DNA from 3 places in the Duganella sp. GW821-FHT01E12 genome. Region 2 is predicted to be linked to each of the others. Evidence: riboswitches for the same ligand, from Rfam matches in the RefSeq annotation. Region 2 holds a riboswitch; each other region holds the start of a gene.
What was found. Region 2 has a riboswitch for cobalamin ahead of AC07WS_RS05565 (TonB-dependent receptor). Riboswitches for the same ligand answer to the same signal wherever they lie in the genome.
Positions count from the first base shown of each region.

Region 1: it holds a riboswitch for cobalamin, as region 2 does, so the genes downstream of both, AC07WS_RS02630 (energy-coupling factor ABC transporter permease) here and AC07WS_RS05565 (TonB-dependent receptor) in region 2, are expected to answer to the same signal.
Region 3: it holds a riboswitch for cobalamin, as region 2 does, so the genes downstream of both, AC07WS_RS30120 (TonB-dependent receptor domain-containing protein) here and AC07WS_RS05565 (TonB-dependent receptor) in region 2, are expected to answer to the same signal.

Region 1 covers NZ_JBWKWR010000001.1:615,809-620,718, forward strand. The annotation lists gene cobM (precorrin-4 C(11)-methyltransferase) at 1-428, opposite strand, end outside; gene AC07WS_RS02615 (energy-coupling factor ABC transporter ATP-binding protein) at 425-1,282, opposite strand; gene cbiQ (cobalt ECF transporter T component CbiQ) at 1,279-2,013, opposite strand; gene AC07WS_RS02625 (energy-coupling factor ABC transporter substrate-binding protein) at 2,003-2,344, opposite strand; gene AC07WS_RS02630 (energy-coupling factor ABC transporter permease) at 2,341-3,024, opposite strand; cobalamin riboswitch at 3,141-3,350, opposite strand; gene AC07WS_RS02635 (SGNH/GDSL hydrolase family protein) at 3,655-4,749, shown strand; gene AC07WS_RS02640 (hypothetical protein) at 4,770-4,910, shown strand, end outside.
Region 2 covers NZ_JBWKWR010000002.1:61,461-66,370, reverse strand. The annotation lists gene AC07WS_RS05575 (heavy metal translocating P-type ATPase) at 1-880, shown strand, start outside; gene cueR (Cu(I)-responsive transcriptional regulator) at 877-1,263, shown strand; cobalamin riboswitch at 1,265-1,485, shown strand; gene AC07WS_RS05565 (TonB-dependent receptor) at 1,677-3,713, shown strand; gene AC07WS_RS05560 (sulfite exporter TauE/SafE family protein) at 3,703-4,467, opposite strand; gene AC07WS_RS05555 (glutathione S-transferase) at 4,565-4,910, shown strand, end outside.
Region 3 covers NZ_JBWKWR010000023.1:13,710-18,619, reverse strand. The annotation lists gene cobT (nicotinate-nucleotide--dimethylbenzimidazole phosphoribosyltransferase) at 1-227, shown strand, start outside; gene AC07WS_RS30130 (adenosylcobinamide-GDP ribazoletransferase) at 233-1,015, shown strand; gene AC07WS_RS30125 (histidine phosphatase family protein) at 1,020-1,571, shown strand; cobalamin riboswitch at 1,605-1,837, shown strand; gene AC07WS_RS30120 (TonB-dependent receptor domain-containing protein) at 1,975-3,831, shown strand; gene AC07WS_RS30115 (FecCD family ABC transporter permease) at 3,904-4,910, shown strand, end outside.

The DNA of each region.
Region 1 (4,910 bases), on a different contig from region 2:
TCGACGCGGGTGAGGATGACGGTCTGCGTCACCTCGGGCAGCGTCATGGATTCGCCGGCCGCCGCCATCGAGGCCATCGCGGACGACACGCCCGGCACCACGGACCATTCGATGCCGGCGTCGGCGAGGGGGCGCGCCAGTTCGATCAGCGCGCCGTACAGCGCGGGATCGCCGGTCTGCAGGCGCACTACGGTGGCGTGGTTGCGCGCCTGTTCGATCAGCCATGCGGTCATTTCTTCCAGCGTCATGTCCTTGGAATCGCGGATGGCGCAGCCGGGCGGCGCGTACAGCGTGACGGCGCGGTCCACCAGCGAACCGGCGAACAGCACGGCGCCAGCCTGCGACAGCAGCTTCTGGCCTTTGACGGTGATCAGTTCCGGGTCGCCCGGGCCTGCGCCCACGAACCAGATTTTGCCGAGAGATGTCATGCGGTGATTACTCCTGAATGTTTTTGTGCGCGCAGCGTGTCGAGCAAGGCGTCGACGCTGCGCGGTGCGGGGCCGGCCGGCAGCACGCCGAGATCGACCAGTTCCGCGTGCAGCGCCAGCGCGGCCGGGGGACGCTGGCCGGCGGCGTGCAGCACGTCGGCCTGCGCGCACAGCGTCTGCGCCGGGCCGGAGGCGATGCAGCGGCCGGCCGCCATGACGTGGATGTCGTCCGCCCAGCGGAAGGCGAAATCGATGTCGTGCGTGGACAGCAGCACGGTGACGCCGCGCGCGGCCAGGCCGTCGAGCAGGGCGGCGAGTTCGGTTTGCATGGGCGCGTCGAGGCCGGCCATGGGTTCGTCCAGCAGCAGCACGTCCGGTTCCATCGCCAGCACGCCGGCGATGCAGACGCGCTTCTTCTGGCCGAAGCTCAGTTGATGCACGGCGCGGCGCGCGTGACTGCGCAAGCCCACCGCATCCAGCGCGGCGGCCACGCGGGCGCGCACCTCGTCCGCATCCAGGCCGAGGTTGAGCGGGCCGAAAGAGACGTCCTCCTCGACCAGCGCCGAAAACAGCTGGCGATCCGGGTTCTGGAACACCAGTCCCACGCGGCTGCGCAGCGCCGTGAGTCCTGCGCGGCTGTAGTCGAAGGGGTGGCCGTCGATGCGCAGCAGGCCGGCGGTGGGGCGCAGCAGGCCGTTCAGGTGCTGCAGCACGGTGGTCTTGCCCGCGCCGTTCGCGCCCAGCAGCGCGTAGCGGCGGCCACGCTGCAGCGTCAGGCTGCAATCGTGCAGGCCCTTGCTGCCGTCCGGGTAGACGTGGGCGACGGTTTGCAGTTCCAGTATCGGGACGTTCACAGGCGGTCTCCCACGGCCAGCGCCACCAGCAACGCGCCGGCCAGCGCGGCCAGCGCGAACTGGCGGCGCGCCTGCGGATAGACCACCGGCAGGAAGCGCAGCGCGCCCTGGCAGACGCGCGCGTCCGCCGCTATTTGCAGCGCTGCGGCGCGCTGCCACACCTGCACCGCCATCTGCCCCGCCAGCAGGCCGGTCGAGCGCCATGCCTGGCGCCAGCCGCGATAGCCGAGGCGCGCGCTTTGCGCGGTTATGCTTTCGTCCCACGCCTGGCGCAGCACGAACAGCATGCGGTAGCACAGCACCATCATGTCGAGCAGCAGTTCCGGCATGCGCAGGCGGCGCATGAGCGCGAGCAGGCCGGGCATCGGTGTGCTGAGCACCAGCCCTGACAGCGCAGCCAGCATGGCCAGCGACCGCAATGCGGTGTGGACCACGACCGGCAGCATGGCGCCGGACCAGCGCCAGTCGCCCTGCGCGTCGGGGCCGAACAGCATGGCCACGCAGGAGAGCAGCAGGAAGCCGAGCGGCGGCAGCACGGTGGCGGCGTAGGCGCGCAGCGGGACGCGCGCGCCCACCAGGGCGGTCAGCACCAGCACGGAAGTCAGCGCCGCCAGCGCGGCCGGACTGCGGGCCACCCATGCGGCGACCACGCCGGCCAGCGCAAACAGTGCCTTGGCCGACGGCGCAACATCGCGCCAGCGGCTGGCGTACGCGGTCGACTCAATCAGCACGGCGGTCCTGCTGGGAGGCGGCCTCGCGGCGCGCGCGTTCGCGGGCCACGGACGTGCCGAGCCAAAAACCGATCACGCCGGCGCCGATGGCCGCCTGCAGCGCGAACAGCAGCGACGCGATTTCATCGCTGGCCGGCTCGAACACGGGTGTGAACCAGGGCTTGTAGCCGGGAGCGATGGCGCCGATGGCCTGCTGCGCGCGATTGTCCGCGCCGGTGAAGATGGCCGGCGCTTCGCCGCCGGAAGTGGCCGGCGGCGCGGTGGCCAGCCACAAAGGCAGCACCGTCAACAGCACCAGCGTCAGGCAGATCAACCAGGTGCGCGCCTTCATGCGCCACCCTTGCGCGCGCCGAGCGTCATCACCGGCAGCGCGCGCAGCTCGTGCGCGTTGAAGCGGACCATCGCGTTCACCACCAGCAGCGTGAGCAGGCCTTCGCTGATGGCGATCGGCACCTGCGTCAGCGCGAAGATGCCGGCGAACTTGAAGAACGAAACGCTAAAGCCGCCCACGGCGGCAGGGAAGGCCAGCGCCAGTTGGATCGAGGTGGTCACATACGTCGCCAGGTCGCCCAGGCAGGCGGCCAGGAACACCGCCGGCGACCGCGTGAAGCCCAGCGCCGACGCCGCGCGCAGCACGCCGTACGACACGAACGGCCCGACGATCGCCATCGAAAACACGTTCGCGCCCAGCGTCGTCAGGCCGCCGTGGGCCATCAGCAGCGCCTGGAACATCAGCACCACAAAGCCCACCGGCACCATCGCGGCTGGCCCGAACAGGGCGGCCCCCAGACCGACGCCGGTCGGATGCGAACAACTGCCCGTCACCGACGGCAGCTTCAGGGCGGACAGCAGGAACGCGAACGCGGCCGCCACGCCGAGCAGCATGCGCCGCTCGGGATGCGATTGCAGGTCGCGGCCGATGGAGCGCAAGCCCCAGGCCAGAAAAGGCAAGGAAACGGCTGCCCAGCCGAGCGCGTGCGCCGGAGGCAAAAAGCCTTCCATGATATGCATTCGAATCCTCCCGTCGAATGGTTATACGGACACCACGCGGGAGATGAAAGACGGTCGACGGAGACACGGGAACGTGCGCAACTGGTCGATAGCGAATTCCCGTCACCCCGCGGAGATGATGCTGATTTTTTTGGGCCGGTATTCTGGCTGACCTTCGTCCTTCTCCGTGTCTTCCCGCGGTTTATGGCAGTGACGTGATGACGGAGTCGTCTGGCTTACAGCAGCGGGGGCTGCACCGGAATGGCCGCGTGTTTCAGCGGCTTCACCGGTTTCCCGTTTAACGAACGCTCCAAGGAGACGCTCGCACCCAAGCATTGATCTTACACTAACGTTGCGCAATGTGCCAACATCGCAGGCTGTGATCGCCGTGCCACAGGCGGCCGGTCCTGTGGAGACATTCGCTAGTTCTTGCGAGACAGCCACGCAACGCCGGCACGCCAGCGCCGCTTCCGGGGTAATATGAACTGTTTGCTAACATTGCGTCGGCAAGCGATATCACGCAGTTGAAGTGGACGAGGGCAGCCAGGCCGCCGCGACGTGATGGCTCGCGCGGGCGAGGTTGCTGTTCGTCGTAACAGGAGAACAACCCACCATACGCCATCTTGCAGAGACTCTGATCGGAGACACCCCATGCCGTACACCCGCTTTCACAAGAAGTCGTTGCCTACGCTGCTGTCCTCACTCTTCCTGCTCGCCGTCGGGCACCACGCGGCGGCCAGCACCCTGAACCAAAACGTTTCCTGGACCATAGACCGGCCCGGCACCTCCACCGTCTACCGCGTGGTGGCCTACGGCGATTCGATCTTCGCCGGCTACAACGGCTCCATCACCAGCGCGGCCAAGTACTCGGCGCCGACGGTGGACGCGGAATACCTGTCCGCGCTGTGGAACGCCGACATCGAGAGCGTGCGCCGCACCAAGTCCGGCGCGGTGGCCTCGGACGTGTACAACAACAAGATCGTGGCCGAGCGTTCGTATATGCAAGCGAGTAACACCCGCGTGGTGGCCTTCGAGATGTGCGGCAACGACGGCCTGCAGGCCCGCACCGCCTTCAAGGGCCAGACCGGCACCTGCGACGACAGCGTGCTGACCGCCGCTGAAAGCAGCTGCAAGACCTACGTCGGCGCGGCGATGGACTACATCAACGCCAACGCCTATTCCGGCGTCAAGGTCAAGCTGGTGTCCAACCTGCACTATCCCGGCTACGATGCCGACAACGTCCAGAGCTCGTGCAAGGACGCCTCCACCGGCAAGACCGTGAACATGCAGGACAAGTTCCTTCCGTCGCTGGCGCGGATCAACTTCGCCATGTGCGATCTGGCGCGCCAGAAGGGCTTCGCCTGCGCGGACAACTTCGCGCAGTACATGGGCGCCGACTACGACAGCAACAACGACGGCAAGATCGACTCCGAGGCGCTGCGCTACGTCGCCGGCGAGAGCCAGTCCAGCTATGTCACGCGCATCACCACCACGCTGCGCTCGACGCTGCGCGACGCCAATACGCACTTCGTCTCGTCCGGCAGCAGCTACGACTACATCCAGTCCGACGACACCCATCCGACCTACAGCGGCAGCACCGTCACGGCCGGCCTGTTCGGCGGCAGCACGGGTTCGGGCGCGCCGCGCTACACGTCCTTCTCGGCCGGTAAAAACCCGATCTGGAACCAGTACGGCCACGAGCGGATGGGCTGGGCGGTGTCGACCTACAACGTCGCAACGCCTTGATGCGTGGGTGAGCTGATCCCTTGGACAAGCCTCCCGAGCGGCCAGAGGCCGGCAGCGAGACACCGGGCGCCGGCCGCGCCTGGCGTCCGCGCGCCGGTCTGCTGGCCGTGGCGCTGATGCTGGCGGTGATCGGCTGCGGCGTGTTGATCTACCTGGTCACC
Region 2 (4,910 bases):
CGCCGCCATCCAGCGCGGCAGCGAACACGCGCTGGCCCGCGCCGTCACCGATGCCGCCGCCGCGCGTAACGCCACGAGCGATGGCGCCGCCGCCGCGCCAACCGCTACCGACGTCACCGCCTTGCCCGGGCGCGGCGTGTCGGCCATCGTCGACGGCATGCGCCTGATGCTGGGCAGCACGCGGCTGATGCAGGAGGAGGGCGTCGCACTCGATGCGCTGAGCGCCCGCGCCACCGCGCTGGAGCGGCAAGGCCTGACGATCTCCTGGCTGGCCGCATCGAACGCGCCGCAGCCCGCGCAGCTGCTTGGCCTGCTGGCCTTCGGCGACCGCGTCAAGCCGCAAGCGCGCGCCGCGCTGCAGGCGCTGCGCGCCATGCACATCCAAACCATCCTGCTCACCGGCGACAACCAGGGCAGCGCCGACGCCGTCGGCAAGGAGCTGGGCATAGACCGCGTCGTGGCCAACATGCTCCCGGCCGACAAGGCCAGCACCGTGGCCGGCCTGAAGACCGGCGACGCCTGCATCGCCATGGTCGGCGACGGCATCAACGACGCGCCCGCACTGGCCGCCGCCGATGTCGGCATCGCCATGTCCAGCGGCACCGACGTCGCCATGCACGCCGCCGGCATCACGCTGATGCGCGGCGATCCGGCGCTGGTGGCCGCCGCCATCTCGATCTCGCGCCGCAGCTACAGCAAGATACGGCAGAATTTATTCTGGGCCTTCATCTACAACCTGGTCGGCATACCGCTGGCCGCCTTCGGCCTGCTCAACCCCATGGTCGCAGGCGCCGCGATGGCGCTCAGCTCCGTCAGCGTGATCAGCAACGCCTTGCTGCTGCGCCGCTGGAAGCCGGATCAATCGAAAGGACAAGCATGAACATCGGACAGGCAGCGGCGGCCAGCGGCGTATCGGCCAAGATGATCCGCTACTACGAAAGCATCGCCCTGATCCCGCCGGGGCGGCGCAGCGACGCCGGCTACCGCATCTACGGTGACAACGACCTGCACGCGCTGCGCTTCGTCAAGCGCGGACGTTCGCTGGGCTTTTCGCTGGACCAGATCCGCGACCTGCTGTCGCTGTGGCAGAACAAGGAACGCGCCAGCGCCGACGTCAAGTCCATCGCCATGGGCCACGTGGCGCAGCTGAACCAGCGCATCGCCGAGCTGACCGAAATGCGCGACACCCTGCAAACGCTGGCCAGCTGCTGCCACGGCGATCACCGCCCCGACTGTCCCATCCTCCAATCGCTGGCCGATTAACGTATAATCGCCCCGTTTTGGTGCCCGCGCGCCTGTCCAGGCGCGCAGTTAAACGGGAAACATGGAGCTGGCCACGCCAGCCAACATGTGCTGCCCCCGCAACGGTAAACAAGCGTCGTCGTTGACGACAAATCCGCCTCTTCAGACCACTGTGCAGTCGCATGGGAAGGTCAGGCGGTGTCGCTTGCCAGCCCGGATACCGGCCAGGACAGGTGGAAATGCCCAGGCATTTCTTTTCAATCCGCTCACGGGGAGGTGAGCGGCTTGCATCTGTTTCGCTCTACATCTATGCATCGATTTTGCGCGCCACGGCTTTGCCGGCAGGCGGCCGTGCCTTGCGCACGCGCCGTTCGCGCGCGCCTGCGCCCCGAGCCGGGACTGGATGTGGCGCGATTCAAATTGAAGGGTCATTCATGATTTTGTTTTCGATAGCCGCGCTGGCGGCAACGCTTCCGGTGGCGACCAACGGCGAGCCTGTGATGGAGGCGGTTGAAGTGCGCGGCCACTACGACAACGGCGTCGGCACGTCCAGCGCCGCCAGCCAGGGCTCGGTGACGGCGGCGCTGATCGCCAACCGTCCCGCATTGCGGCCCGGCGAGCTGCTGGAGTTCGTGCCCGGCGTGATCGTCACGCAGCACAGCGGCGACGGCAAGGCCAATCAGTACTTCCTGCGCGGCTTCAACCTCGATCACGGCACCGACTTCGCCACCTTCGTCGACGGCATGCCGGTCAACATGCGCGCCCACGCGCACGGCCAGGGCTACACCGATTTGAATTTCCTGATGCCGGAGCTGGTCGACCGCATCAACTACAAAAAGGGTCCGTACTACGCGGACGAAGGCGACTTCGCCTCGGCCGGCGCGGCGCACATGGGACTGGCGAACAAGCTCAAAGAAAGCACCGCCAGCATCACGGTCGGCGAGCACCAGTACTACCGTGCCAACCTGACCGGCTCGACGCCGCTGGGCGCGGGCAACCTGGTCTACGGCGCGGAGCTGGGCCACAACAACGGCCCGTGGGTCAGCCCGGAAGCCTTCCATAAAAGCCTGGGCGTGCTGCGCTACAGCCAGGGCGGCAGCGACAACCAGTTCAGCGTCACCGGCATGGCCTACAAGGGCGGCTGGTACGCCAGCAACCAGATCCCGCTGCGCGCGGTGCAAAGCGGTGAGATCGGGCGATACGGCGCCATCGACACCAGCGACGGCGGCATCACCTCGCGTTACAGCGTGTCCGCCACGCTGCGCCAGCGCACCAGCGACACGCTGTTGCAGGCCAACGCCTATGTGGTGCAATCGAGCCTGGACCTGTACAACGACTTCACCTACTTCCTCGACGATCCGGTCAACGGCGACCAGTCGCGCCAGACCGAGAAGCGCCGCATGACGGGCGTCGATGTGGCCAAGACGTGGTTCGGCAAGTGGGGCGGGCTGGAAGTGAACAACAAGGTCGGCGTGCAGGGACGTTACGACTACATGTCGCCGCTGGCGCTGTACAGCACCGTCAAGCGCCAGATCACCGGCACCATCACCGAATCGAAAGTCAAGGAGGCCAATGCCGCGCTCTATTTCGAGAACACGGTGCAGTGGCGCGAATGGCTGCGCACCACGGCCGGCTTGCGCTACGACCGCTACCGCTTCGATGTCAGCAGCAATATCGCCGAGAACACGGGCAAGGTCAGCGACGGCATGACGTCGCCGAAACTGGCGGTGGTGCTGGGGCCATGGGCCAGGACGGAGTTCTTCATCAACTACGGCGAGGGCTTCCACAGCAACGACGCGCGCGGCACCACCGTGCACCTGACGCCGAAGGAGCGCGAGCCTATCGATCCGGTCACGCCGCTGGTCAAGACGCGCGGCGCGGAACTGGGCGTGCGCACCGAGTTCGTGCCGGGCCTGCAAAGTTCGATGGCCTTGTGGAAGCTGCGTTCCGCGTCCGAGCTGGTGTTCTCCGGCGACGCGGGCGATACGGCGGCAAGCCGCGGCAGCTACCGTTCCGGCATCGAGTGGAACAACCACTACATCGCAGCGCCATGGCTGCTGTTCGACCTGGACCTGGCGTATTCGCGGGCGCACTACACCGAGCATGACGCGGCGGGCGACTACATCCCGGGCGCGGTCGGCAAGGTGGCCTCGTTCGGCGCCACCGTCGCCGACCTGGGGCCGTGGTCCGGCGCGTTCCAGATGCGTTACTTCGGCCCGCGTCCGCTGATCGAGGATAACAGCCAGCGTTCGGCGACGACGGCGATCGCGTATGCGCGGGTGGGCTACAGGATAGACCGGCGCTGGGCCGTGTCGCTGGACGCCTTCAACCTGTTCGACCGCAAGGCCAGCGACGTGGACTACTACTATCCATCGCGGCTGCCGGGCGAGCCGGCCGAAGGCGTCAACGACATCCACTTTCATCCGGTGGAGCCGCGCACCTTCCGCCTGACGTTGAAGGCTACGTTCTGACGAACATCCACACGGTCAGCGCGGCGCCGACCAGCACCACGAAGCCGCGCATGACTTTTTCCGGCAGGCGGTGGATCAGCCATCCGCCGCACAAGCCGCCGGCGATGCCGCCCACGCACAGCGCCAGCGCGGCCGGCCAGCTGATCAAACTGGAGGTGGCGAAGATCAGCGTGGCGGCGGCGTTCATCGCCATCGCCAGCACGTTCTTGGTGGCGGCTGCTGCGCGCACCTGCTGGCCGGCGATGGTCAGCGCGGCCAGCATCAGGAAGCCGATGCCGCCGCCGAAGTAGCCGCCGTAGATGGCGATGCAGCTTTGCACCAGCATCAGCGTCCAGGGCGGCATGCTGCCTGCCGCGTGCAGTGGTTTCTTGCGGAAGCTGCCCCACGCGAATACGCTGGTGGCGAACAGCACCAGCCACGGCACCAGCCGCGCGAAGAAGGACGGCGGCGTATTCAAAAGCAGGATGGCGCCGAAGACGCCGCCGATGGCGCTGATGATCAGCATCTGCTTGAACGTCAGCGGCCCGACGTCGCCCGCCAGTTTGCGGCCGGCGTAGGCGGAGGTGATCTGACTCGGGAACAGGGCGATGGTGGACGTCATGTTGGCGGCCAGCGGATTCAGGCCGGCCAGCAGCAGCGCCGGGAAGGTGATGAACGAGCCGCCGCCGGCCAGGGCGTTCTGCACGCCGGCCAGGAAACCGGCGGCGGCGACCATCAGGACAATGTGGAGTTCAAGCGGAGGGACTGGTGGCATGGCGTATGGGAAGTGGTCGGGTCAACGGTCGATTATAACCGTGTACTGAATATCGTTTTGGGCGGCGCTGCGTCGTTGTCGGTGCTACCATCTTGGCATGACGACACCATACCAACTTTACTACTGGGACGGCCTGCAGGGCCGCGGCGAATTCGTGCGCCTGGCGCTGGAGGAGGCGGCCGTGCCGTACGTGGACGTGGCGCGCCAGAAGAAGGGCATGCCGGCGCTGCTGGCCTGCCTCGATGGCGGCCAGGTCGACCATCCCTCGTTCGCGCCGCCGGTGCTGCGTGCGGGCGGGCTGCTGATCGGGCAGACGGCCAACATCCTGATGTTCATCGGCGCCCGCCATGGCCTGGCGCCGCGCGCGGAGGCGGGGCGGCTGTGGACCAACCAGCTGCAGTTGACCATCGCCGACATCGTCAACGAGGTGCACGACACGCACC
Region 3 (4,910 bases), on a different contig from region 2:
TGCAACCGGCGATTCTGGACTACTGCGTCTTCGCCCACTGCTCAAACGAAAACGGCCACCAGCAAATGCTGGCTGCGCTGGGTGCGAAGCCTCTGCTGAACCTGGGCCTGCGTCTGGGCGAAGGCACCGGCTGCGCACTGGCGCTGCCGCTGCTGCATGCGTCGGTCAACTTCCTGAACCAGATGGCCACATTCGAATCGGCCCAGGTCAGCGAGAAGTCCGAGTAAGCGCCGTGCACCAACTACGCCTGTTCTTCACCGCGCTGCAGTTCTTTACCCGCCTGCCGATTCCCGGCTGGGTGGGCTTCGATGCCGCTTGGCTGAATCAGGCATCGCGCTTCTTTCCACTGGTCGGCGTAGTGGTGGCGGCCATCGCCGCCGGCGTGTACGCACTGGCGGCGTGGCTCCTACCAGCCCCGGTCGCGGTACTGCTCTCGACCGCCGCCGGCATCTACGCCACCGGCGCCTTCCATGAAGACGGCTTTGCCGATATGTGCGACGGCTTCGGCGGGGGCATGACGCCGGAGCGAGTGCTGGAGATCATGAAGGATTCGCGCATCGGCGCTTACGGCGCAATCGGCACCATCTGCCTGCTCGCCACCAAATGCACGACGCTGTCGATGCTGCCTCCACTGATGACGATAGCCGCATTGTTCGTCGCCCACCCGCTATCGCGCCTGATGGCGACCTCGCTGATCTGGCGCCTCGACTATGCACGCGCCGAAGGCAAGGCCAAGCCGTTGGCGCAAAAAATGAGCTGCGCCGAATTTTCGCTGGCCGCTGCCTGCGCCGCCATTCCCGCGCTCACAATGGCCGCCTGCGGATGGATCACATGGAGCGCTCTGGCGGCTGGCGTGATCGCCGGAAGCATCGCCACCGTATGGCTGGCCCGAAAATTCGTCCATCGCATAGCCGGTTACACGGGCGACTGCCTCGGCGCCGTGCAGCAGCTCAGCGAAGTGGTGTTCTATCTGTGCGTACTGGCCAGCATGCGCCATGGCGCCCTGCCTTGGTAGCGCCATGCGCCTGATATTGGTCCGCCACCCGCAGCCGCTGGTCGCCACCGGCGTTTGCTACGGCCGCAGCGATCTCGCCGTATCCCCGGATCAGCTGGAGCGAACGCTCACCGCGCTGTCGGCCGCACTGCCCCATGGACTGCCTCTGTACAGCAGCCCCCTGCAACGCTGCACCACACTGGCGGCGGAACTGGCGCCGTTGCTGCAGTCCCCCGCGCCGCTGCTGGATGCCCGCATCGCCGAAATCGACTTCGGCGACTGGGAAATGCGCGCCTGGAACGACATCCCGCGCGCCGACATCGACGCCTGGGCCGAGGACCTGGTCAACTACCGGCCCGGCGGCGGCGAGAGCGTGCTGCAAATGGCCGGCCGCATCGCCGCCTTTTATGCTGACATCCAGCGCCAGCACCGCGACGCCATCGTCATCTGCCACGCCGGCGCGATGCGCCTGCTGTCCGCATGCCACGCCGGCCTGGCGCCCGCCGGAATGGCTCTGCAGGCGGCCCGGCATCCGCATCAAATCGGCTACGGCGCCACACTGATCCTGCAAAACTAAACCGCCGGCCGATGACCGCGACAGCACAAACCCGTATAATGACGGGGTTTTGGTGCCCGCGCGTCTGTCCAGATGCGCAGTTAAACGGGAAACACGAAGCCGCCGGTTCACTCAGCCAAGGCCCACGTGTGCTGCCCCCGCAACGGTACGCAAGTGTCGCGATTCATGCGCGACAGCCCTCCTCTGACAAACCACTGTGCTCCGCATGGGAAGGTGAGGCGGTCTAACTTGCCAGCCCGGATACCGGCCAAATCAGGTGGAAGTGAGCGAACGGGATGTGCGCGAATGGAAGGGGCCGGCCTGAGTGACGGCGCTCCGCTGCACGCATGATCCGGTTCTCCGCTTCTGTTCAATCTGGCCCACGGGGACGTCGGCCGGTTGCTATTAATAGAAAAATTACATCATGACCCTTCGTATCTCCCGTCCTGCGGCCTTGACGTCGCTGGCACTGGCAATGGCCGCCTCCTACGCTCACGCAGAACCCATCGCCGGCACCGTGCTGGTTACCGCCACCCGCAGCCCGCAGGCACTGGCCGACGTTATCAGCGATAGCGTCACCATCAGCGCCGAACAGATCGCCGAATCCGGCGCCGGCTCCATCGTCGACCTGCTGCAACGCCAGCGCGGCATCGAAATCGCCCGCACCGGCGGCCCAGGCACCAACTCCACCGTGTTTATCCGCGGCGCCAACAGCAATCAGAACGTGGTCCTGGTCGACGGCGTGCGTATCGGCTCGTCGACCACCGGTGCCGCCAACTGGAGCGCGCTGCCGCTGACCTCCATCGACCATATCGAAATCGTCTACGGCCCACTGAGCTCCCTGTATGGCGCGGACGCCATCGGCGGCGTAATCCAAATCTTCACCAAGAAGGGCAAGGGCGCGCCAGCATTCACCGCCTTCGCGGGCTACGGCACCGACAACACTCGCGAGGGCGATGTTTCGGTCTCCGGCGCCACCGGCGGTGAACACAGCATCAGCTACGCAATCAGCGCCGGCAAGGAAAAGTCGGACGGCTTCTCGGCCACCCGCCCAACCATCGGCAAGTCCTACAACGCCGACAAGGATGGCTACGACCGCGAAAGCGCGGCGGCGCAATTCAGCCTGCGCCTGGCCGAAGGCCACGAAGTAGGTGCGATGCTCCTGCATAGCAAACTCGATTCGCAGTACGACAACGGCCCCTCGCCTTACGATGTGCGCTCGCACGCGAAGCTCGAAAACGCTTCCGTCTACAGCAAAAACCAGATCCTGCCAATCTGGCAAAGCCTAGTGCAGTACTCGCAGACCAAGGACGATGGCGCCAATTACAGCAGCGCCTCGGCGTTCGGCTACTCGCAGGCCAACACCAAGCAAACCGACTTCACCTGGCAAAATGATGTGCAGATCGGCGCCGACGTGCTGCAACTGCTGTACGACCACCGCAAGGAAGAAGTGCAGACCAGCGGCTTCACGCTGGATGCTTCGCAGCGCACCACCAACTCGCTGGCGGCTTCGTACAACGCCCGCCGTGGCGACAACCTGTTCAACGCCAGCGTGCGTCGCGACAAATCGGTCTACGGTGGGAAGAACACCGGCTCCATTGGCTACGGCTACACCTTCACGCAGGCGTTGCGCGCCACCGCCAGCTATGGCACCAGCTTCCGCGCACCAACCTTCAATGAACTGTACTACCCAGGCTACGGCAATGACAAAAACAAGCCGGAACTGGGCAAGAACGCCGAAATCGGTCTGCGCTACGACAACGGCACCACCGCACTGAGCGCAAGCTACTACCACAACCGCCTGACCGACCTCCTGGTGAACACGACGCCATGCCCATACGCCGGCGATTATTCCTACGGCTGCGCCTACAACGTCAACCACGCGCTGCTTGAAGGCGTGACCATGGCCGCCAGCCAGCAACTGGGCCGCTTCAACCTGGCCGCCAACGTCGACCTGCAGGATCCAAGGGACGAAACCAGCGACAAGCGCCTGCAGCGCCGCGCCAAGAAGCACGCTAACCTGATGGCCGACTACAGCGCCGGCGCCCTGAAGGCCGGTGTGGAGATCGAACTGTCCGGCGACCGCTATGAAGACAGCGCCAACACCGTCCGCATGGGTGGCTATGGCCTGGTCAATCTGTACGCGACCTACCACTTCAACCGCGACTGGTCCGCGCTGGTCCGCTGGAACAACATCGGCGACAAGCAGTACGACCTGGCGCGCAACTACACCACGCCGATGTCCAAGCTGTTCGCCGGCATCCGCTACGGCTACAAGTAAGCGGTAATGGTGTAACCTGCCGGGCGGGAAGCGCATCCGCCGAGCGCCCGGCAGCCTTTTTGAAAGCAGTGCATGCATTCTTTCTCACGCAATCTGCGACAACGCGCCACCGTCACCCTGACCGTGCTGGTGCTGTTCGCGTTTGCCAGCCTGATTTTTTCGGGCATGACCGGTTCGGTCTCGATTCCCCTCTCCGATATTCCCGCAGCAGTCAATGACCTGCTGCACGGCCAGACTAAAACCCTGGCATCCACCCTGCTCGATCTGCGCGTTAGCCGCGCACTGACCGCCTTCGTCACCGGAGCGGCGCTGTCGCTGACAGGCGTGATGATGCAGGCGCTGCTGCGCAACCCGCTGGCCGACCCGTATGTGCTGGGCATCTCGGCCGGCGCCTCCGTCGGCGCCCTGGCCGCGATGTTGTTCGGCTGCGCCATCTGGATGGTCGACGCCTCGGCCTTCGGTGGCGCCGTCGCCGTCGCGATGATGTTGTACCTGCTGGCCCGGCGCGACCTGCGCGGCGGCACGGCGGGCGAAGGCGGCACCGCGCTGCTGCTGTTGACTGGTGTGATCCTGTCCTCCGCCTGCATGGCGCTGGTGACGCTGATGCTCTCCATCGCCCCCGAAAGCCGCTTGCGCAGCATGATCTTCTGGATGATCGGCGACCTGGCCGGCGCGCCATCGCGCGCGATGCCGTGGATCGTATTGGCCTGCGGCCTGGTATTCGCCGTGCGCAACGCCCGCTCCATGAACGTCATGGCGCTGCACGCCGAAGCCGCCGCCACGCTGGGCATACGCGTCGGCGCGCTGCGCAAGGGCCTGTTCTTCGCTTCCGGCCTGCTGACCGCCAGCGCCGTCACCAGCGCCGGCAGTGTGGGCTTCGTCGGCCTGATCGTGCCGCACGCCTGCCGCTTCGCCGTCGGCGCAGACCACCGCGTGCTGATCCCAGCGGCGACGCTGGCCGGTGGCACCTTCCTGCTGCTGGCCGACACGCTGGCACGCACCATCATCGCGCCGCAGCAGCTGCCGGTGGGCGTCATCACCGCCCTGATCGGCGCACCGATCTTCCTGTATCAACTGCA